Regions from separate parts of the Pseudonocardia sp. ICBG601 genome, predicted to be linked through region 1. Evidence: riboswitches for the same ligand, from Rfam matches in the RefSeq annotation. Region 1 holds a riboswitch; each other region holds the start of a gene.
What was found. A riboswitch is a leader RNA that binds a small molecule or an ion and turns the genes downstream of it on or off. The one in region 1 is predicted to bind S-adenosylmethionine.
Positions count from the first base shown of each region.

Region 2: another riboswitch for S-adenosylmethionine. It lies ahead of KPL57_RS64395 (aminotransferase class V-fold PLP-dependent enzyme); the one in region 1 lies ahead of KPL57_RS64325 (hypothetical protein).
Region 3: another riboswitch for S-adenosylmethionine. It lies ahead of KPL57_RS73000 (putative leader peptide); the one in region 1 lies ahead of KPL57_RS64325 (hypothetical protein).

Region 1 is NZ_JAHLJA010000252.1:693-7,919, forward strand. It holds partial or broken gene era (GTPase Era) at 1-720, shown strand, start outside; gene recO (DNA repair protein RecO) at 746-1,615, shown strand; partial or broken gene KPL57_RS64300 (isoprenyl transferase) at 2,269-3,017, shown strand; gene KPL57_RS64305 (hypothetical protein) at 3,038-3,433, shown strand; gene KPL57_RS69030 (hypothetical protein) at 3,471-3,764, opposite strand; partial or broken gene KPL57_RS73685 (DUF2795 domain-containing protein) at 3,731-3,847, opposite strand; gene KPL57_RS64315 (hypothetical protein) at 4,082-4,372, opposite strand; gene KPL57_RS64320 (hypothetical protein) at 4,381-4,593, opposite strand; SAM riboswitch class IV at 4,666-4,780, shown strand; gene KPL57_RS64325 (hypothetical protein) at 4,822-5,025, shown strand; partial or broken gene KPL57_RS64330 (aminotransferase class V-fold PLP-dependent enzyme) at 5,049-5,168, shown strand; partial or broken gene KPL57_RS73690 (hypothetical protein) at 5,682-6,041, shown strand; partial or broken gene KPL57_RS64340 (Fur family transcriptional regulator) at 6,208-6,536, opposite strand; partial or broken gene KPL57_RS64345 (ArsR/SmtB family transcription factor) at 6,640-7,012, opposite strand; partial or broken gene KPL57_RS64350 (hypothetical protein) at 7,102-7,227, shown strand, end outside.
Region 2 is NZ_JAHLJA010000253.1:1,005-8,231, forward strand. It holds gene era (GTPase Era) at 1-400, shown strand, start outside; gene recO (DNA repair protein RecO) at 421-1,257, shown strand; gene KPL57_RS64370 (hypothetical protein) at 1,481-1,843, shown strand; gene KPL57_RS64375 (isoprenyl transferase) at 1,897-2,697, shown strand; gene KPL57_RS64380 (hypothetical protein) at 2,718-3,110, shown strand; gene KPL57_RS64385 (DUF2795 domain-containing protein) at 3,149-3,526, opposite strand; gene KPL57_RS64390 (hypothetical protein) at 3,598-4,278, opposite strand; SAM riboswitch class IV at 4,352-4,466, shown strand; gene KPL57_RS64395 (aminotransferase class V-fold PLP-dependent enzyme) at 4,510-5,868, shown strand; gene KPL57_RS64400 (Fur family transcriptional regulator) at 5,877-6,329, opposite strand; gene KPL57_RS64405 (helix-turn-helix transcriptional regulator) at 6,326-6,703, opposite strand; gene KPL57_RS64410 (antibiotic biosynthesis monooxygenase) at 6,810-7,139, shown strand.
Region 3 is NZ_JAHLJA010000152.1:486,435-493,661, reverse strand. It holds gene KPL57_RS52660 (ABC transporter permease) at 46-942, opposite strand; gene KPL57_RS52655 (ABC transporter ATP-binding protein) at 932-1,732, opposite strand; gene KPL57_RS52650 (ABC transporter substrate-binding protein) at 1,761-2,855, opposite strand; SAM riboswitch class I at 3,426-3,521, shown strand; gene KPL57_RS73000 (putative leader peptide) at 3,527-3,625, shown strand; gene KPL57_RS52645 (LLM class flavin-dependent oxidoreductase) at 3,765-5,036, shown strand; gene KPL57_RS52640 (NtaA/DmoA family FMN-dependent monooxygenase) at 5,033-6,412, shown strand; gene KPL57_RS52635 (ABC transporter substrate-binding protein) at 6,409-7,227, shown strand, end outside.

The sequences.
Region 1 (7,227 bases):
CCAGATCGTCCTGGTCGACACCCCGGGGCTGCACCGCCCCGGACCCTGCTCGGGTCGCGGCTCAACGACCTGGTGCGCGAGACGTGGTCCGAGGTCGACGTCGTCGGGTTCTGCGTGCCCGCCAACGAGAAGGTCGGCAAGGGTGACCGGTTCATCGCCGAGGAGCTGGGCCGGATCGCCGCGCACACCCCGGTGGTCGCCGTCGTCACCAAGACCGACACCGCCCGCCCCGAGCAGGTCGCCGAGCGGCTCACCGAGGTGGCGGCGCTGATGGACTTCGCCGAGGTCGTGCCGACTCTCGGCGCGGTCGGGCTCCAGGTATCGCTGCTGTCGGACCTGCTGGTCGGGCTGCTGCCGGAGGGGCCGCAGCTCTACCCGGACGGCGACCTCACCGACGAGCCGACCGACGTGCTCGTGGCCGAGCTCGTGCGGGAGGCGGCGCTGGAGGCGTGCGCGACGAGCTGCCGCACTCGATCGCCGTCGTCGTCGAGGAGACGATCGAGAAGAAGGACCTGCTGGAGATCTACGCGATCATCTACGTCGAGCGGTCCAGCCAGAAGGGCATCGTGATCGGCAAGGGCGGTGCCCGGCTCAAGCAGGGTCGGCAGCGACGCCCGTCGCCAGATCGAGAAGCTGCTGGGCACCCGGGTGCACCTGGACCTGCACGTGAAGATCGCCGAGGACTGGCAGCGGGACCCGAAGCAGCTGCGCAAGCTGGGTTCTGAGGAGAACCTAGACTGGGTGGGTGGCCCAGCTCTACCGCGACACCGGGATCGTGCTCCGGGTGCAGAAGCTGGGCGAGGCGGACCGGATCATCACGATGCTGACCGTCAGCACGGCAAGATCCGGGTGGTCGCCAAGGGCGTGCGCCCGCACCCGGTCGCGGTGGGGCGCCCGGCTGGAGCCGTTCAACCACGTCGACGTCCAGTGCTACACCGGGCGCACGCTCGACGTGGTCACCCAGGCCCAGACCGTCGACGCGTTCGCGCCGGCGATCGTCGCGGACTGGTCGGCCTACTCCTGCGGCTGCGCGATCCTGGAGACCGCGGACCGGCTGGTGTCCGAGGAGGGCGAGCCGAGCCTGCGGGTCTACCTGCTGCTGCTCGGTGCCACCCGGGCGCTGGCCGACGGCGCCCGCGAACCGGCCCTGGTGCTCGACGCGTTCCTGCTGCGGGCCATGAGCCATGCGGGGTGGGCGCCGTCGCTGTCGGACTGTGCGCGCTGCGCGACGCCCGGCCCGCACCGGTCGTTCACCGTCGCCGGGGGCGGCATGGTGTGCCCGCGCTGCCGCCCGCCGGGCTCGGTCCCCCCGGCCCCCGAGACGGTGGCGCTGCTCATGGCGCTGCTGCACGGCGACTGGGACACCGCCGACGCCTCGGGCACCCCGACCCGGCGGAGGCCAGCGGCCTGGTCGCGGCGCACCTGCAGTGGCACCTGGAGCGCCAGCTGCGCTCGCTGCCCCTGGTCGACCGCCGCGCCCGGGTCCGGCCCGCCGCCGTCGTCGCGCCGGGTGCGCCGGGGACCGCCCCGAACCGCCGGACGGCGGTGCGCCGACACCTCCGGACGCGCTGTCCGACTAGTTCGATCGGCCCGGTGTCCGATCGGGCTGCCGTGAGCGGCCCGTATGCTTCGTCGAGCGGTTGACGTTCCCGGTGCGCCGCCCGCCGCGGTGCCGCCGGTCGCGGCGCACGGCGCTTCCGCCGACTCCACCGGGTGAACGTCGCTCAGGACAGGCAACCGGTTGCGCGGTCTCGTTATCCTCCTGTGATCGAGGGGACCCCAGCCCCGTCGGAGAGGCAGTCGTGAACCGACCCCACACACCGCCGCCGGACGACGACCACACCGCTCGCACCCATCGTCTCCCGGCCGCCACGCAGCGGATCCCGGTGCCGCCCACCCAGCAGCTGCCGCCCGCACCGAGGTCATGCCGGAGTCCCCGCAGGACGGGCCGACCCGCGCGATGCGTCAGGTCCGGGCCCGCACCGAGGACGGCGCCTGGCCGGCCATCCCGATGCTGCCGGTGATCCGGCCCGACGAGTCCGAACCGCTGTCGGAGGTCGACCGGGTCCACGGGCACCGCGGGATGCGCCGGCTGCGCGAGGACCATCGAGCGGCTGGAGGACCCGGCCGTGCCGGCCTGGCCCCAGCCCGACCAGCGCGACTGAGCCCGACCACCGCGGCCGAGCCCGGCCATCGGCCCCGACGTAGGGTCGGTGACGTGCCGTTCCAGCCTCCCGCCCGCATCCGTCCGGTGCCCGGCCCCCGGCGATCCCGCCGGAGCTGGTGCCGGGCCACGTCGCCCTCGTCATGGACGGCAACGGCCGCTGGGCCAACGCCCGTGGTCTGCCCCGCACGGAGGGGCACAAGCGGGGCGAGGCGTCGCTGATGGACGTCGCCCGCGGCTGCATCGACCTCGGTGTGCGCTGGCTGTCGGCGTACGCGTTCTCCACCGAGAACTGGCGGCGCAGCCCCGACGAGGTCCGGTTCCTGATGGGCTTCAACCGCGACGTCATCCGCCGTCGCGTCGACGAGATGGACGCGATGGGGGTCCGGGTCCGCTGGGCGGGCGCGCCCGCGGCTGTGGCGCTCGGTGATCAAGGAGCTGGAGATCGCCGAGGAGCGCACCCGCGGCAACGACGTGCTGAACCTGACCATGTGCGTCAACTACGGCGGCCGCGCCGAGATCGTCGACTCGGTGCGCCAGATCGCCCGGCTCGCCGCCGAGGGCCGGATCAACCCCGACAAGATCGACGAGCGGATGCTGGCCCGCCACCTCGACGAGCCGGACATGCCCGACGTCGACCTGTTCGTGCGCTCCCTCGGGGGAGCAGCGGACCTCGAACTTCCTGCTCTGGCAGAGCGCCTACGCCGAGATGGTCTTCCTGGACACGCTGTTCCCCGACTTCGACCGGCGCCACATCTGGCAGGCGATCGAGATCTACGCACGCCGGGACCGGCGTTTCGGCGGGGCCGTGGACGCCGCGACGGGCGACGCCGCGACGGGGGTGACACCGTGAGCACCGATGTGATCACCGGGATGCTCGCCACCGCGAAGGGTGCGCTGGAGCGGTTCCACGACGTCACCGCCGCCGACGACGGCGCGCTGACCTTCGCCCACGGCGGCGTGCTGTGCGTGGTGCAGGGGACCGAGCTGGAGGAGGGGCTGCCCGTCCTCAACCTGACCTGCGTCGTGGCGTGGGACCTGCCGGACTCCGCCGACCCGGAGCACGACGTGCCGCGACGGGTCGGTCGGGCTCGGGGTGGGGGAGGGCCTGTTCGGCACGCCCCGGTGGTGCGCGGCGAGCGCGGCTGGGACGTGACGCTGCGCTACGCCTTCCCCGCGGCCGGGCTGGGCGAGGGTCCGATGGGGACGCTGCTCATGCTCGTCGTGTCCTCCGCGTCGAGCATGCGGGCCGAGCTCGTCGGCGGCTGACCGGCCGGCGGGGCGGTGCCCGCCCCGGCCGCGCGGGTCACTTCTTGCGGTTGGTGCCGAGCTCCTCGGCGATCGGGTTGACCGGGTCCACGTCCTTCGTGGACTCCGACAGCCCGGGACGGGTGTGCTCGGTGCGCCGCTGCGCGCGAAGCTGCTCGGTCTCCTCGGCCGACTCGTCCGCGGTGTCGCCCGCGGTCTGGCGCGCGGGTCGTCGTCGGCCAGGTCCACGGCGGCCACCACGGCGGCGATCGAGGCGTAGTGCTCCTCGGCCGGCACCGCCCGCAGGGCCTCGACCGTCGCGGCGTCGGCCTCGTTGCGCTCGGCGGTCCACGCCAGGTCGTCCTTGCCGGCGGGGAACTCCAGGCCGTGCAGGGCGGTGCGGACGGCGTCGGACGTCGTCGTGCGGGTGGTCATGAGGTCACCTCTCGTCGGGATGCGTCCCGACCGGGTAGCCGCTGTGCGCCGGATGATGCATCCGGCGGGGATCAGTTCCCCGGGCCGTCCGCGGTGCCGTCCGAGTGCCGTCCCGGGTCACCGCGTCCTCCGGGGCCGCCTCGCCGCTGCCGTCGAGGTGCACCAGCGGCAGCCCCGCCAGCTGGCCCGCGGTCATCCCGTGCGCGACGCCGAGGACGTCGTTCTGGGACTTCTTCAGCCGGCGTCCACCAGGCCGGACAGGCTGTAGGCGACCCGGCCGAGCAGCCGGACCGTCGTCTCGTCGACGAGCGGGCGCGGGGTGGAGACGACGGCGACGCCCCGGGGCGTCCCGTCGTTGGACTGGGCCACGCCGATCGAGTACGACTCGCGCGGGTTCACGTGCCGGGAGGCGTAGTGATCGCGGAGCTTGAACACCATGTCGTGGAACCCGCTGACGTCCCCGTCGAGCTCCAGCGACGTCAGGTCGTCGGTGGTCAGCGTCTTCGTCCGGCGGAAGCACCGCACGTAGCCGATCAGGGCGCCGGTCCACAGGGCCTCGACCAGCGCCGGTCGGCGTCCACCCGCACCGGCCCGGACTCGGGCCCGCCCAGGGCGGTGACCAGGTGCTCGCAGCAGCGCAGCACGTACTGCAGGTCCTCGAAGACGGCGGCGAGCTGGGCCAGCTCGCCGGACTCCGGGACGTCGATCCGCCGGACCGTGGTGGCGCGGGGTGCGTGTCCGTCCATCGGTCAGACGCTATCCGGGGTGGCGATGCTCACGTGTCTCATCTGAGACGGTCTGCTAGTTTCGTCGCCGAAGGTCACGAGTGCCAGCGCGAAGCCCCGGCTCGCTGGACGGCAACCCTCCTCCGCGGTGGGGTGCCCCGGGTGATGACCGGGCCGACGCGACACCCGCAGTCGGCAAGCGCGGATCCGTGCGCCACGCCGGTCCCCGAGATCGGCCGGAGGCCGATCATGACCCTCGCCCTGCCACGTCCCGTCCAGCACGCCCTGCCCCGCGTCGTCGGTGCGGACCTCACGGTCCCGCTCGTCGACGGCCGGTGGGCCCGCTACTGCGACCTCGACTCCGCCGCGTCGGCGCCGGCGCTGGAGCCGGTCGCTGCCCACGTCGCCGAGGTGCTGCCCTACCACGGCAGCGTGCACCGCGGCGCCGGCTGACCTCGAAGGTCTGCACCGCGCTCGTGGAGAACGCCCGCGCCGACGTCGCCCGGTTCGTCCGGGCCCGCGCCGACGACGTCGTGGTGTTCACCCGCAACACCACCGACGCGCTCGGCCTGCTCGCCCGCGCCGTCCCCCGCCCGGTGGTGACCCTGGACCTGGAGCACCACGCGACGCTGCTGGCCTGGCGCGACCGCGAGCACCGCGTCGTGCCCGCCGCCGCCACCGTGGCGGCGACGCTCGATGCGTTGCGGGCGAGCTCGCCGCCCGTCCCGACGCCGCGCTGGTCGCGGTCACCGGGCGTCCAACGTGACCGGCGAGCTCCTCCCGGTCGCCGAGATCGCGCGATCGCGCACGCCGCGGGTGCCCGCTGTGCGTCGACGCCGCCCAGCTCGCCCCGCACCGGCGCGTCGACCTGGCCGGGTGGAACGCGGACTACGTCGCGCTGTCCGGGCACAAGCTCTACGCGCCCTACGGCGCCGGGGTCTCGTCGGCCGCCGGGACTGGCTCGACGCCGCCGACCCGCACGTCGCGGGCGGGGGAGCGGTCCGATCCGTGTCCGTCGCCGACGGCCCGGGCGGCGCACGGTCACGGAGTGGCTGCCGTCGCCGCAGCGGCACGAGGGCGGCACCCCGAACGTGCTCGTGCCGGTGGCCGCGCTCGGAGCGGCTTGCCGGAGCCTGGACCCGCTGATCGACGACATCGTGCCCGCCCACGAGCGCGAGCTGGCCGACAGCCTGCACGCCGGCCTGGCGACGGTCCCCCGGCCTGCGGACCCTGTCCTGCTTTCGACGACGCGGGCGACCGCACCGCGACCGTCTCGTTCACCCTGGGCGAGCTGTCCGCCGGGCTGGTCGCGGCGGGCGCTGTCGGCCGAGTACGGCATCGGGGTCCGCGACGGCCGTTTCTGCGCCCACCCGCTGCTGGCGCGGCTCACCGGCGGCCGCGACGCGTGCGCGCGTCGCTGGGCCTGCGCACCGGCTCCTCCGACGTCGACCGGCTGGTCGACGCGCTGACCGATCTGGCACGGCGCGGCCCGGCCTGGACCTACGCCCTCGTCGACGGCCGGTGGGCGCCGACCCCGGACCCGCGTCCGGCGGACCCGTTCGCCCGCGACCGGGAGCTGCCCGCCGTCCCCGCTGCGGGGACTGAGCCCGGTCTCAGCCCGCCGAGCAGCGCTCCGCAGAGGCCGAAGACCTCGAGGGTGTGCGACACCTCGGTGAAGCCGTGCTTCTGGGCGACCGACTCGGTCCAGGACTCCACCGCCGGACCCTCGATCTCGACGGCGGCGCCGCACCGGCGCAACACGAGGTGATGGTGGTGGTGCTCGGTCTCGCAGCGCCGGTAGACGGCCTCGCCGGACGCGACCCGCAGCAGCACGTCGACCTCGCCGCCGTCGGCAAGGGTCTGCAGGTCCGGTAGACCGTGGTCAGGCCGATGCCCTCGCCGGCGCGCCGCAGCTCCTCGTGGATCTCCTGGGCGGACCGGAAGTCGTCCAGCCGGTCCAGCAGCGCGGCGGTGACGGCGGCCCGCTGCCGGGTGGGCGGATGCCGCGCGGCCCGGCGGTGGACCGCTCGGTGACCGCCGGCCGCGTCGTCCGGCCGGTCGTCTCCGTCACGTGTCCTCCTCGACGTGGGCGACGGCGTCCCCACGATGTGCGCCAGGTGGTCGTCCACCAGCGAATACAGCACCTCGCGGCCCTTCCGCTCGCCCTCGACCACCCCGGCGGCCTTGAGGACCCGCAGGTGCTGGCTGATCAGGGGCTGGGTGACCCGAGCGCGTCCACCAGGTCGTGGACGCACCGCGAGTGTTCCAGCAGCTGCAGCACGATGGCGATCCGGACCGGCGCGGCGAGTGCCCGCGCAGGTCGCCCGCGGCGGCCAGCGTGCGCGGGTCGCGGGTCGGGCCCGGCTCTGGCGCGGGTGGTGGTTCGTTCGTCCGCGCCCGGGCCGACTCCCGGTGGCGTGCGTGGTCTGGGCTGCGGCAGACATGTGGTGGACCCGTCCGTTCCTCCGGAGCGGCGGCCACACCCTCCGGCGCTGCTGTGCCGTACAGGCCGCACCCGACATGGTAGGCGTGTTCGTTATCGTCGCGCCGTGCTGCTGGTCTGCCGCTTCCGCGTGTCTCCCTCCGAGGAGTCCGCGTTCACCGCGCGCGTGGCCCGCGCCCTGGAACTCTCGCCGCCCCGCCCGGCCGGCCTTC
Region 2 (7,227 bases), on a different contig from region 1:
GCTGTCGGACCTGCTGGTCGGGCTGCTGCCGGAGGGGCCGCAGCTCTACCCGGACGGCGACCTCACCGACGAGCCGACCGACGTGCTCGTGGCCGAGCTCGTGCGGGAGGCGGCGCTGGAGGGCGTGCGCGACGAGCTGCCGCACTCGATCGCCGTCGTCGTCGAGGAGACGATCGAGAAGAAGGACCTGCTGGAGATCTACGCGATCATCTACGTCGAGCGGTCCAGCCAGAAGGGCATCGTGATCGGCAAGGGCGGTGCCCGGCTCAAGCAGGTCGGCAGCGACGCCCGTCGCCAGATCGAGAAGCTGCTGGGCACCCGGGTGCACCTGGACCTGCACGTGAAGATCGCCGAGGACTGGCAGCGGGACCCGAAGCAGCTGCGCAAGCTGGGGTTCTGAGGAGAACCTAGACTGGGTGGGTGGCCCAGCTCTACCGCGACACCGGGATCGTGCTCCGGGTGCAGAAGCTGGGCGAGGCGGACCGGATCATCACGATGCTGACCCGTCAGCACGGCAAGATCCGGGTGGTCGCCAAGGGCGTGCGCCGCACCCGGTCGCGGTGGGGCGCCCGGCTGGAGCCGTTCAACCACGTCGACGTCCAGTGCTACACCGGGCGCACGCTCGACGTGGTCACCCAGGCCCAGACCGTCGACGCGTTCGCGCCGGCGATCGTCGCGGACTGGTCGGCCTACTCCTGCGGCTGCGCGATCCTGGAGACCGCGGACCGGCTGGTGTCCGAGGAGGGCGAGCCGAGCCTGCGGGTCTACCTGCTGCTGCTCGGTGCCACCCGGGCGCTGGCCGACGGCGCCCGCGAACCGGCCCTGGTGCTCGACGCGTTCCTGCTGCGGGCCATGAGCCATGCGGGGTGGGCGCCGTCGCTGTCGGACTGTGCGCGCTGCGCGACGCCCGGCCCGCACCGGTCGTTCACCGTCGCCGGGGGCGGCATGGTGTGCCCGCGCTGCCGCCCGCCGGGCTCGGTCCCCCCGGCCCCCGAGACGGTGGCGCTGCTCATGGCGCTGCTGCACGGCGACTGGGACACCGCCGACGCCTCGGGCACCCCGACCCGGCGGGAGGCCAGCGGCCTGGTCGCGGCGCACCTGCAGTGGCACCTGGAGCGCCAGCTGCGCTCGCTGCCCCTGGTCGACCGCCGCGCCCGGGTCCGGCCCGCCGCCGTCGTCGCGCCGGGTGCGCCGGGGACCGCCCCGGAACCGCCGGACGGCGGTGCGCCGACACCTCCGGACGCGCTGTCCGACTAGTTCGATCGGCCCGGTGTCCCGATCGGGCTGCCGTGAGCGGCCCGTATGCTTCGTCGAGCGGTTGACGTTCCCGGTGCGCCGCCCGCCGCGGTGCCGCCGGTCGCGGCGCACGGCGCTTCCGCCGACTCCACCGGGTGAACGTCGCTCAGGACAGGCAACCGGTTGCGCGGTCTCGTTATCCTCCTGTGATCGAGGGGACCCCAGCCCCGTCGGAGAGGCAGTCGTGAACCGACCCCACACACCGCCGCCGGACGACGACCACACCGCTCGCACCCATCGTCTCCCGGCCGCCACGCAGCGGATCCCGGTGCCGCCCACCCAGCAGCTGCCGGCCCGCACCGAGGTCATGCCGGAGTCCCCGCAGGACGGGCCGACCCGCGCGATGCGTCAGGTCCGGGCCCGCACCGAGGACGGCGCCTGGCCGGCCATCCCGATGCTGCCGGTGATCCGGCCCGACGAGTCCGAACCGCTGTCGGAGGTCGACCGGGTCCACGGGCACCGCGGGATGCGCCGGCTGCGCGAGACCATCGAGCGGCTGGAGGACCCGGCCGTGCCGGCCTGGCCCCAGCCCGACCAGCGCGACTGAGCCCGACCACCGCGGCCGAGCCCGGCCATCGGCCCCGACGTAGGGTCGGTGACGTGCCGTTCCAGCCTCCCGCACCGCATCCGTCCGGTGCCCGGCCCCCGGCGATCCCGCCGGAGCTGGTGCCGGGCCACGTCGCCCTCGTCATGGACGGCAACGGCCGCTGGGCCAACGCCCGTGGTCTGCCCCGCACGGAGGGGCACAAGCGGGGCGAGGCGTCGCTGATGGACGTCGCCCGCGGCTGCATCGACCTCGGTGTGCGCTGGCTGTCGGCGTACGCGTTCTCCACCGAGAACTGGCGGCGCAGCCCCGACGAGGTCCGGTTCCTGATGGGCTTCAACCGCGACGTCATCCGCCGTCGCGTCGACGAGATGGACGCGATGGGGGTCCGGGTCCGCTGGGCGGGCCGCCGCCCGCGGCTGTGGCGCTCGGTGATCAAGGAGCTGGAGATCGCCGAGGAGCGCACCCGCGGCAACGACGTGCTGAACCTGACCATGTGCGTCAACTACGGCGGCCGCGCCGAGATCGTCGACTCGGTGCGCCAGATCGCCCGGCTCGCCGCCGAGGGCCGGATCAACCCCGACAAGATCGACGAGCGGATGCTGGCCCGCCACCTCGACGAGCCGGACATGCCCGACGTCGACCTGTTCGTGCGCTCCTCGGGGGAGCAGCGGACCTCGAACTTCCTGCTCTGGCAGAGCGCCTACGCCGAGATGGTCTTCCTGGACACGCTGTTCCCCGACTTCGACCGGCGCCACATCTGGCAGGCGATCGAGATCTACGCACGCCGGGACCGGCGTTTCGGCGGGGCCGTGGACGCCGCGACGGGCGACGCCGCGACGGGGGTGACACCGTGAGCACCGATGTGATCACCGGGATGCTCGCCACCGCGAAGGGTGCGCTGGAGCGGTTCCACGACGTCACCGCCGCCGACGACGGCGCGCTGACCTTCGCCCACGGCGGCGTGCTGTGCGTGGTGCAGGGGACCGAGCTGGAGGAGGGGCTGCCCGTCCTCAACCTGACCTGCGTCGTGGCGTGGGACCTGCCGGACTCCGCCGACCCGGAGCACGACGTGCCGCGACGGGTCGGGCTCGGGGTGGGGGAGGGCCTGTTCGGCACGCCCCGGGTGGTGCGCGGCGAGCGCGGCTGGGACGTGACGCTGCGCTACGCCTTCCCCGCGGCCGGGCTGGGCGAGGGTCCGATGGGGACGCTGCTCATGCTCGTCGTGTCCTCCGCGTCGAGCATGCGGGCCGAGCTCGTCGGCGGCTGACCGGCCGGCCGGGGCGGTGCCCGCCCCGGCCGCGCGGGTCACTTCTTGCGGTTGGTGCCGAGCTCCTCGGCGATCGGGTTGACCGGGTCCACGTCCTTCGTGGACTCCGACAGCCCGGGACGGGTGTGCTCGGTGCGCCGCTGCGCGCGAAGCTGCTCGGTCTCCTCGGCCGACTCGTCCGCGGTGTCGCCCGCGGTCTGGCGCGCCGGGTCGTCGTCGGCCAGGTCCACGGCGGCCACCACGGCGGCGATCGAGGCGTAGTGCTCCTCGGCCGGCACCGCCCGCAGGGCCTCGACCGTCGCGGCGTCGGCCTCGTTGCGCTCGGCGGTCCACGCCAGGTCGTCCTTGCCGGCGGGGAACTCCAGGCCGTGCAGGGCGGTGCGGACGGCGTCGGACGTCGTCGTGCGGGTGGTCATGAGGTCACCTCTCGTCGGGATGCGTCCCGACCGGGTAGCCGCTGTGCGCCGGATGATGCATCCGGCGGGGATCAGTTCCCCGGGCCGTCCGCGGTGCCGTCCCGAGTGCCGTCCCGGGTCACCGCGTCCTCCGGGGCCGCCTCGCCGCTGCCGTCGAGGTGCACCAGCGGCAGCCCCGCCAGCTGGCCCGCGGTCATCCCGTGCGCGACGCCGAGGACGTCGTTCTGGGACTTCTTCAGCCGGGCGTCCACCAGGCCGGACAGGCTGTAGGCGACCCGGCCGAGCAGCCGGACCGTCGTCTCGTCGACGAGCGGGCGCGGGGTGGAGACGACGGCGACGCCCCGGGGCGTCCCGTCGTTGGACTGGGCCACGCCGATCGAGTACGACTCGCGCGGGTTCACGTGCCGGGAGGCGTAGTGATCGCGGAGCTTGAACACCATGTCGTGGAACCCGCTGACGTCCCCGTCGAGCTCCAGCGACGTCAGGTCGTCGGTGGTCAGCGTCTTCGTCCGGCCGGAGAAGCACCGCACGTAGCCGATCAGGGCGCCGGTCCACAGGGCCTCGACCAGCGCCGGGTCGGCGTCCACCCGCACCGGCCCGGACTCGGGCCCGCCCAGGGCGGTGACCAGGTGCTCGCAGCAGCGCAGCACGTACTGCAGGTCCTCGAAGACGGCGGCGAGCTGGGCCAGCTCGCCGGACTCCGGGACGTCGATCCGCCGGACCGTGGTGGGCGCGGGGTGCGTGTCCGTCATCGGTCAGACGCTATCCGGGGTGGCGATGCTCACGTGTCTCCATCTGAGACGGTCTGCTAGTTTCGTCGCCGAAGGTCACGAGTGCCAGCGCGAAGCCCCGGCTCGCTGGACGGCAACCCTCCTCCGCGGTGGGGTGCCCCGGGTGATGACCGGGCCGACGCGACACCCGCAGTCGGCAAGCGCGGATCCGTGCGCCACGCCGGGTCCCCGAGATCGGCCGGAGGCCCGATCATGACCCTCGCCCTGCCACGTCCCGTCCAGCACGCCCTGCCCCGCGTCGTCGGTGCGGACCTCACGGTCCCGCTCGTCGACGGCCGGTGGGCCCGCTACTGCGACCTCGACTCCGCCGCGTCGGCGCCGGCGCTGGAGCCGGTCGCTGCCCACGTCGCCGAGGTGCTGCCCTACCACGGCAGCGTGCACCGCGGCGCCGGCTGGACCTCGAAGGTCTGCACCGCGCTCGTGGAGAACGCCCGCGCCGACGTCGCCCGGTTCGTCCGGGCCCGCGCCGACGACGTCGTGGTGTTCACCCGCAACACCACCGACGCGCTCGGCCTGCTCGCCCGCGCCGTCCCCGGCCCGGTGGTGACCCTGGACCTGGAGCACCACGCGACGCTGCTGGCCTGGCGCGACCGCGAGCACCGCGTCGTGCCCGCCGCCGCCACCGTGGCGGCGACGCTCGATGCGTTGCGGGCCGAGCTCGCCGCCCGTCCCGACGCCGCGCTGGTCGCGGTCACCGGGGCGTCCAACGTGACCGGCGAGCTCCTCCCGGTCGCCGAGATCGCGCGGATCGCGCACGCCGCGGGTGCCCGGCTGTGCGTCGACGCCGCCCAGCTCGCCCCGCACCGGCGCGTCGACCTGGCCGGGTGGGACGCGGACTACGTCGCGCTGTCCGGGCACAAGCTCTACGCGCCCTACGGCGCCGGGGTCCTCGTCGGCCGCCGGGACTGGCTCGACGCCGCCGACCCGCACGTCGCGGGCGGGGGAGCGGTCCGATCCGTGTCCGTCGCCGACGGCCCGGGCGGCGGCACGGTCACGGAGTGGCTGCCGTCGCCGCAGCGGCACGAGGGCGGCACCCCGAACGTGCTCGGTGCCGCCGCGCTCGGAGCGGCTTGCCGGAGCCTGGACCCGCTGATCGACGACATCGTGCCCGCCCACGAGCGCGAGCTGGCCGACCGCCTGCACGCCGGCCTGGCGACGGTCCCCGGCCTGCGGACCCTGTCCTGCTTCGACGACGCGGGCGACCGCACCGCGACCGTCTCGTTCACCCTGGGCGAGCTGTCCGCCGGGCTGGTCGCGGCGGCGCTGTCGGCCGAGTACGGCATCGGGGTCCGCGACGGCCGGTTCTGCGCCCACCCGCTGCTGGCGCGGCTCACCGGCGGCCGCGACGCCGTGCGCGCGTCGCTGGGCCTGCGCACCGGCTCCTCCGACGTCGACCGGCTGGTCGACGCGCTGACCGATCTGGCACGGCGCGGCCCGGCCTGGACCTACGCCCTCGTCGACGGCCGGTGGGCGCCGACCCCGGACCCGCGTCCGGCGGACCCGTTCGCCCGCGACCGGGAGCTGCCCGCCGTCCCCGGCTGCGGGGACTGAGCCCGGTCTCAGCCCGCCGAGCAGCGGCCGCAGAGGCCGAAGACCTCGAGGGTGTGCGACACCTCGGTGAAGCCGTGCTTCTGGGCGACCGACTCGGTCCAGGACTCCACCGCCGGACCCTCGATCTCGACGGCGGCGCCGCACCGGCGGCACACGAGGTGATGGTGGTGGTGCTCGGTCTCGCAGCGCCGGTAGACGGCCTCGCCGGACGCGACCCGCAGCACGTCGACCTCGCCGCCGTCGGCAAGGGTCTGCAGGGTCCGGTAGACCGTGGTCAGGCCGATGCCCTCGCCGGCGCGCCGCAGCTCCTCGTGGATCTCCTGGGCGGACCGGAAGTCGTCCAGCCGGTCCAGCAGCGCGGTGACGGCGGCCCGCTGCCGGGTGGCGCGGATGCCGCGCGGCCCGGCGGTGGACCGCTCGGTGACCGCCGCCGCGGTCGTCCGGCCGGTCGTCTCCGTCACGTGTCCTCCTCGACGTGGGCGACGGCGTCCACCACGATGTGCGCCAGGTGGTCGTCCACCAGCGAATACAGCACCTCGCGGCCCTTCCGCTCGCCCTCGACCACCCCGGCGGCCTTGAGGACCCGCAGGTGCTGGCTGATCAGGGGCTGGGTGACCCCGAGCGCGTCCACCAGGTCGTGGACGCACCGCGAGTGTTCCAGCAGCTGCAGCACGATGGCGATCCGGACCGGCGCGGCGAGTGCCCGCAGCAGGTCGCCCGCGGCGGCCAGCGTGCGCGGGTCGCGGGTCGGGCCCGGCTCTGGCGCGGGGTGGTGGTCGTCGTCCGCGCCCGGGCCGACTCCCGGTGCGTGCGTGGTCTGGGCTGCGGCAGACATGTGGTGGACCCGTCCGTTCCTCCGGAGGCGGCGGCCACACCCTCCGGCGCTGCTGTGCCGTACAGGCCGCACCCGACATGGTAGGCGTGTTCGTTATCGTCGCGCCGTGCTGCTGGTCTGCCGCTTCCGCGTGTCTCCCTCCGAGGAGTCCGCGTTCACCGCGCGCGTGGCCCGCGCCCTGGAACTCCTCGCCGCCCGGCCGGCCTTCCGCGGGGGTGAGGCGGGCCGGGCGATCGAGGACGCCGGGCAGTGGGTCCTGACCGTCCGCTTCGACTCCGTCGACGCCTACCGGCGTGCCCTGGGGCCGTTCGAGGTCCGCGAGCACGTGCACCCGCTGCTGGCAGAGGCCGACACGACCACCGAGGCGACCTACGAGTCCCTGGTGACCGTGGCCCCCGGCGCCGCACCCGTCCACCACCCCAGCCTGTTGAGCTGACCCCGACCTCGCACACCGTTCTGCGACCTCGCAGCCGTTGCAGACCGTGCGAGGTCGCAGGAACCTGTGCGAGGTGCAGCGGGGCCGC
Region 3 (7,227 bases), on a different contig from region 1:
TCGTACGGGCGGCCCGGTCGTGGGACGGGGAGGTCGACGGCCGGGTCAGACGGTGAGCGCCAGCCCCCGGGCGCGCAGCACCCGTCGCTCCAGCGGCCGGAAGACCAGCAGCTCGACCCCGATGCCGACGATGAGGATCAGCAGGATCGCGGCGAACACCTGCACGATGTCGTTCACGTCGGCGCCGTTCTTCAGGTAGGCGCCCAGCCCGACCCCGAGGGCGGGTCCGGCCGCGATGATCTCCGCGGCCATCAGCGAGCGCCAGGAGAACGCCCAGCCCTGCTTGCAGCCGGCGAGGTAGCCGGGCAGCGCCGCGGGGAGCAGGACGTAGCGGGCCATCTGGTAGCCCGTCGCGCCCAGGACCTGGCCGGCCCGGGGCAGGATCGGCGGCACCTGGTCGATGCCCGCGACCAGGCCGTTCGCGATCGAGGGCACCGAGCCGAGCAGGACCACGAAGAAGATCGTGGTGTTGGTCAGCCCGAACCACAGCACCGCGGCGGGCACCCAGGCCACCGACGGCAGTGACTGGAGACCGGTGAGCAGCGGCCCGATCGCCGCACGGACCAGCGGCACCTTGGCGACGACCACGCCGAGCGGGGTGGCGATCACCAGGGCGAGCAGGAAGCCGAGCGCGGCCCGGCTGATCGAGGTCCACAGGATCGACCAGATCTCGCCGCTGACGACGGTCTCGCCGAACGCCTCGGCCACCGCGCCCGGGGCGGGCAGCCGGTACTCGGGCGTGACCGCCGAGGCCCAGACGATCTGCCAGACCACCACGATCGCCACGAGCGCGACGATCGGCGGCAGCCAGGTCCGCAGGAACCGCTGCCACCACGGCGTCGTCCGCTCGACGGGGGTGTCGAGCGCGTCGAGCCCGGCGACGGCGGCCGCGGAGTCGCGGTCGTCGTCGACGACGGTCATCGAGGACTCCTCACGCGGCATGGCTGGTGATCACCGCCCGCAGCCGTCCGGTGATGTCGTCGTGCAGCTCGGCCTGCGCCTCGGCGTCGTGACCGCCGGCGGGCACCGTCCACTCGCGGACGACGGTCCCCGGCCGCGACGACAGCAGCACGACCCGCTCGGCCAGCCGGACGGCCTCGCGGACGTCGTGGGTGACGAACACGATCGTCGTCCCGGTGGCCCGCCAGACCCGCAGCAGCTCGCCCTGCAGGACGTCGCGGGTGATGGCGTCGAGCGCGGCGAACGGCTCGTCCATCAGCAGGAGCCCCCCGGCGCCGTGGGTGTCGCCGAGGCCGGTGGCCGCGGCCAGGGCGCGGGCCAGCGACACGCGCTGGCGCATGCCGCCGGACAGCTCGTGCGGACGCTTGTCGCCCAGGCCCTCCAGCCGTACCAGGGTGAGCAGCTCCTCGGCCCGCTCACGCCGGGCCGACCGGCCGTGCCCGGCGAGCTTGAGCGGCAGCTCGACGTTGCGCAGCGCGGTCAGCCACGGCATGAGCGCGGCCTCCTGGAACATGAACGACGGCCGCGCCGACCCGACCCGGACCGCGCCCGCGGTGGGCTCGTCGAGCCCGGCGAGCAGGTTCAGCAGCGTCGACTTGCCGCAGCCGGACGCGCCGAGCACGCAGAGGAACTCGCCGTCGCCGACCCGCAGGTCGATCCCGTTGAGCGCGGTCACGGCCCCGGTGCCGGTGCCGAAGGTCTTGGCGACCCCGGACAGCTCCACGGCGGTGCCGCGGGTCCTCGGGCGCCGGGTGGTCAGGTCGACGGTCATCGGTGGTTCCCCTCGTCGATCGGAAAGGTCAGTTCGCGGCGGCGAGACCGGCCGGGTCCACGGCGGTCTCCCCGGAGCTGGTCCGGACCGCGTCGACCGCAGCCGGGTCGAGGAAGCCGGTCAGGTTCGCCTCGCTCTTCGCGATGCCCGCCGTGACCGAGTCCTTGGCCAGCTGCGGGAAGGTCGAGGCGAGCGGGTCGGAGTCGAAGGACAGCTCGGTGAAGGCGCGGTCGAGGATGTTCGCCGCCAGCGGCTTGCCGGTGATCTCGCCGATCGCCTCGTTGGAGACGGTCTTCGCCTCGGCGGGGTTGTCGCGGATGAGCGCGATGGCCTTCTGCTCGCCCCGCAGGATCGCCTCGACGGTCTGCGGGTGCTGCTGGAGGAACTCGGTCCGGACGATGACGACGGTCGTCGGGAACTTCCCGCCGGGCCACAGGGACTTCTCGTCGACCAGGACCTTCGCCCCGGCGTCGACCAGGCGCGAGCTCCACGGCTCGGGCAGCCAGCCGCCGGCGACCTTGCCCTGCTTGAACAGGTCGAGGGTCTGCGGGTTCTCGATGTTCTGCACGGTCACCGCGGCCGGGCCCTGCCCGATCGGGAGCTTGTTCTCCGACAGCCAGGTCTTCAGCGCGATGTCCTGGGTGTTGCCCAGCTGCGGCGTCGCGATGATCTTGCCCTTGAGCTGCTCGGGGGAGGTGATGTCCGGGCTGGTCACCAGCTGGGCGCCGGCCGAGGTGGATCCCGCGACGAGGCGCACGGCCTCGCCGTTCGACTTGGTGAAGGCGTTGATCGCCGGGCCGGAACCGATGAACGCGACGTCGATCGAGCCGCCGAGCAGGGCGTTGACCTGGTCCGGGCCGGCGTTGAACGTCTGGGTGGTGAGCTTCGTGTTCCCCAGCTCGGCGGCGAACAGGCCCTGCTTCACCCCGACCAGCGCGGGGGCGTGGGTGATGTTCGGGAAGTAGCCGAGGCGGACCTCGGTCGCGGGGGAGGTGGCTCCCGCGGCGGTGGTGCTCTCGTCGGCGCGGGAGCAGCCGGCCAGCAGCCCGAGCGCGGTGAGCAGCGCGAGCAGGACGGCGGCGGTGCGCGCCCGGGATCCGGGACGCAGGACGTGCGGGGACATCGCGGGACGGGGTCCTTCCGTGGGGGCGGCGGGCGGTCGGGACGACCGCTGCGCGCCGGGGCCGGCCGGCCCTGGGAGGGCGTGCCGGGGTACGGGACGGGTGGCGGGCCGGAGTGGTGTCCGGCGGGCGGTTCCCGGTCCGGCGGGTGCCTCGCACGCCGGGGGCGTGGCGTTACGGCCCGCGGGACGGGAGACCGGTCAGCGACAGAGTTCGCTGTAGGCGGGCGCGCGCCGGCTCGGCCAGAACGGCTCGAGGCCGGTAGGGCGCAGGGGCACAGCGCGCCACGCCGTGCGCGCCTGCCGCTGGGGGACGGGGGCCGTCGCGTCCCCCACGAGCCGTGCGGGGCGCGAGGGCCGCCGCTGGCTCATCGTCACCCGACCAGGGTGCGCGGTGGTCACCTCTCCGGACAACCCGGCGTCCACCAACCAGGAACACGGTCAGCGTGTCCGGACATCTTCCCTGGCATCCGGGTGGCGGTTCCGCAGGTCGGGAGACTTGCTGCGGCGCAGGTCACTCGACTGTGATGCGGGTTGACACCGTCGGGCACCGGAAACCTACAGTCGGGTCGCACACCATCCGGAGCGGCCGAGAGACCCGGCTCGACGACGCCGCAGCAACCCCCCGCAGCACGCGGGAGCGGGTGCTCCAGCCGGGTTCGATGGAGGAACCCATGCGCACGGTCGCCGAGCAGGTGCGTGCCGCGCACCATCCCCGGTACCGCCGCCACGTCGACCTGATGCGGGTCGCGGGCGCCACCTGTCGGGCCTGACCGGCGTCCCGCAGGGCGCCCCGCCCACCCCGTCCCGGCCGTCCACGACGGCCACCCGTCCCGGCCGCCGCGTCCCGCGGGCCGCCCCGACGTCCTTGTCGTCCCGTCGTGCCCCCGTGCGACGAGAAAGCGATGCCGTATGTCCACATCGGACACCACCACCGGCGACGGCCCTCTGCACCTGGCCGTCGCGCTCGAGGGTGCCGGCTGGCACCCCGCCGCCTGGCGCGAGCCCGGCGCCCGCCCCGGCGAGCTGTTCACCGCCCGCTACTGGACCGACCTGGCCCGCACCGCCGAGCGCGGGCTGCTGGACCTGCTCACGATCGAGGACGCACTCGGGCTGCAGTCCGGGGACCACCTGAGCGGCGCCGACCGGCGCACCGACCGGGTGCAGGGCCGGCTCGACGCCTCCCTCGTCGCCGCCTTCCTCGCGCCGCTGACCTCACGGATCGGGCTGGTCCCGACCGTCACCACCACCCACACCGAGCCGTTCCACGTCGCGTCGGCGCTGTCCACCCTCGACCACGACAGCCGCGGCCGCGCCGGCTGGCGGGTGCAGACCTCGGTGCGCGCCGACGAGGCCGCCCACTTCGGCCGCCGCACCGTCCCCGGCCTGCGCCGCGCCGACCTCGACACCCCGGCCGCCCGTGAGCTCGTCGCCGAGCTGTTCGGCGAGGCCGCCGACGCCGTCGAGGTGGTGCGCAGGCTCTGGGACTCCTGGGAGGACGACGCCGAGATCCGCGACGCCCTGACCGGGCGCTTCGTCGACCGGGACAAGCTGCACCGGGTCGACTTCGCCGGGGAGCACTTCGGCGTCGCCGGGCCGTCGATCGTGCCGCGCCCGCCGCAGGGCCAGCCGCTGGTCGTCTCGCTGGCCCACGGCTACGCCCCGGCGCTGCTCGCCGCCCGGGTCGGCGACGTCGTGTTCACCACCCCGCACGACGCCGACGACGCCGCCCGCATCGTCGCCCAGGTCCGGGCCGCCGAGGCCGCCGTGGGCCGCACCGCACCGCCGCTGCGGATCCTCGGCGACGTCGTCGTGGTCCTCGAGGCGACCGAGCGCGCCGCTCGCGACCGGCTCGCCCGCCTCGACGCCCTCGACCCGCTCTCCTCCGACGCCGCCGTCCTCGCCACCACCCCGGCCGGGCTCGCCGACACCCTGCTGTCCTGGCGCCGTGCCGGCCTCGACGGCTACCGCCTGCGCCCGGCCGTCCTCCCGACCGACCTCGACGCGGTCGTCGACGGCCTGGTGCCCGAGCTCCAGGCCCGCGGCGCCTTCCGCACCACCTACGGCGAGACCACCCTGCGCGCGCGCTTCGGCCTGACCCGCCCGGTCAGCCGCTACGCCCCGGGCGCCCGGGTCGACGCCGTGACCGCGTTCAACCCCGCACTCTCCGGAGCGACCGCATGACCAGGACCGGCAGGAAGCAGATCGTGCTCGGCGCCTACTTCCCGGGCGTCAACCACGACACCGTCTGGAGCGACCCCGCCTCCGGCAGCCACATCGACTGGGAGTCCTTCGAGCACTGGGCGCGCACCGCCGAGCGCGGGAAGCTCGACCTGCTGTTCCTCGCCGAGGGGCTGCGGCTGCGCACCCGCGGCGGCGAGGTGTTCGACTCCGACGTCGTCGGGCGCCCGGACACCTTCACCGTGCTCGCCGCGCTGGCCGCGGTCACCGAGCACATCGGGCTGGCCGGGACGATCAATTCCACCTTCAACGAGCCCTACGAGCTGGCCCGCAAGTTCGCCACGCTCGACCTGCTCTCCGGCGGCCGGGCCGCGTGGAACGTCGTGACCAGCTCCGACGCCCCCACCGGCGAGAACTTCCGCCGCGGCGCGTTCCTCGGCCACCACCAGCGCTACGAGCGCGCGGGGGAGACCCTCGCCGCGGTCCGCGCGCTGTGGGACTCCTGGGGCTCCGACGCCGTCGTCGCCGACCCCGCGTCGGGCACCTTCCTGCGCGACGGCCACGTCGGCGACTTCGCGGTCTCGGGCAACCAGTTCGACATCGCCGGGCGCTTCACCACCCCGCGCAGCCCGCAGGGCCACCCGGTGGTGCTGCAGGCCGGGGAGTCCCCGGCCGGGCGCGACTTCGCCGCCGCGTCCGCCGACGCGATCTTCTCCCGCTACCAGAAGTTCGACGAGGCCCGCGCCTTCTACGACGACGTCAAGGCCCGCGTCCGGAAGGCCGGCCGCGACCCCGACGAGGTGCGGATCCTGCCCAGCGCGGGCGTCGTCCTCGGCGACACCGACGCCGAGGCCCGCGAACGGCACGCCCACATCCACGACCAGCAGGTCGACCCGTGGACCTCGATCGTGCTCGCCGAGATGGTGTGGAACCGGGACCTGTCCGCCTACGACCCGGACGGCCCGCTGCCCGACGTCGACCCCACCCCCGACGCCCCGAAGTGGATCGAGGGCCGGGCCCCGTTGACCCAGGACGCCCACGCGACCGTCGCCGCCTGGCGCGAGCTCGCCGCCGCCCACGGGTACTCCCTGCGCGAGACCGTCAAGCACGTCTTCGACCGCGCGGTGTTCGTCGGGACCCCGGAGCACGTCGCCGACGAGATCGACCGCTACGTGCAGGCCGACGCCTCCGACGGCTTCATCCTCGGCTCCCACGTCACTCCGTCCGGCCTCGACGAGGTCGTGGAGAAGGTCGTCCCGATCCTGCAGGAGCGCGGAGTGTTCCGGACCGACTACACCCCCGGCGCGACGCTGCGCGAGCACCTCGGACTCGCGAGCCCGTCGCGGTTCGGCGAGCGCCGCCCGGCGGTGGCGTCGTGACGCGCCGTCGTCGCGGATGGTGGCGGGACCTGCCCGCCGGCCGGTCGGCGGTGCTGCTCGCCGCCACCGCGCTCACCCTCACCGCCTGCGGCTCCGGCGCCGGGGGCGCCGCCGCCGACGCGGGCCCGCCGCAGCCGGGTGGGACGCTGGTGTTCGCGGTCTCCTCGGACCAGGGCTGCGCCGACCCGCAGCAGGTGCAGAGCAACGACTCGATCTACTCGCTGCGCCAGGTCGTCGACTCGCTCACCGACCAGGACCCGTCCACCGGGGCGATCGTGCCCTGGCTGGCGACCCGCTGGTCGTCGAACGCCGACGCCACCGCCTGGACGTTCACGCTGCGCCCCGGGGCCACGTTCTCCGACGGTGCGCCGGTCGACGCGGCCGCGGTGAGGACGAACCTCGACCGGGCGGTGAAGCTGGGCGCCCGCGGCAGCCTCCCCAAGGGGTACCTGGCCGGGTACACCGGCACCGACGTCACGAGCCCCACCGGGTTCACCGTCCGGTTCGCGAAGCCCAACGTGCAGTTCCTGCAGGGCACCTCCACCCACAGCCTCGGCCTGCTGTCCCCGGCCAGCGCCGCCCGCTCCGACGACGAGCGCTGCGCCGGCGTCGTCGGCTCCGGCCCGTTCACGATCGAGCGCTACGCCAAGAACGACGTCACCGTGCTCGCGAAGCGGGCCGGCTACGACTGGGGCTCGCAGCTGTTCACCCACCCCGGCGAGGCCTGGCTCGACCGGGCCGAGTTCCGCGTCGTCCCCGAGTCCGGGGTGCGGGCGGGCAGCGTGCAGTCCGGCGAGGTCGACGCGATCGCCAGC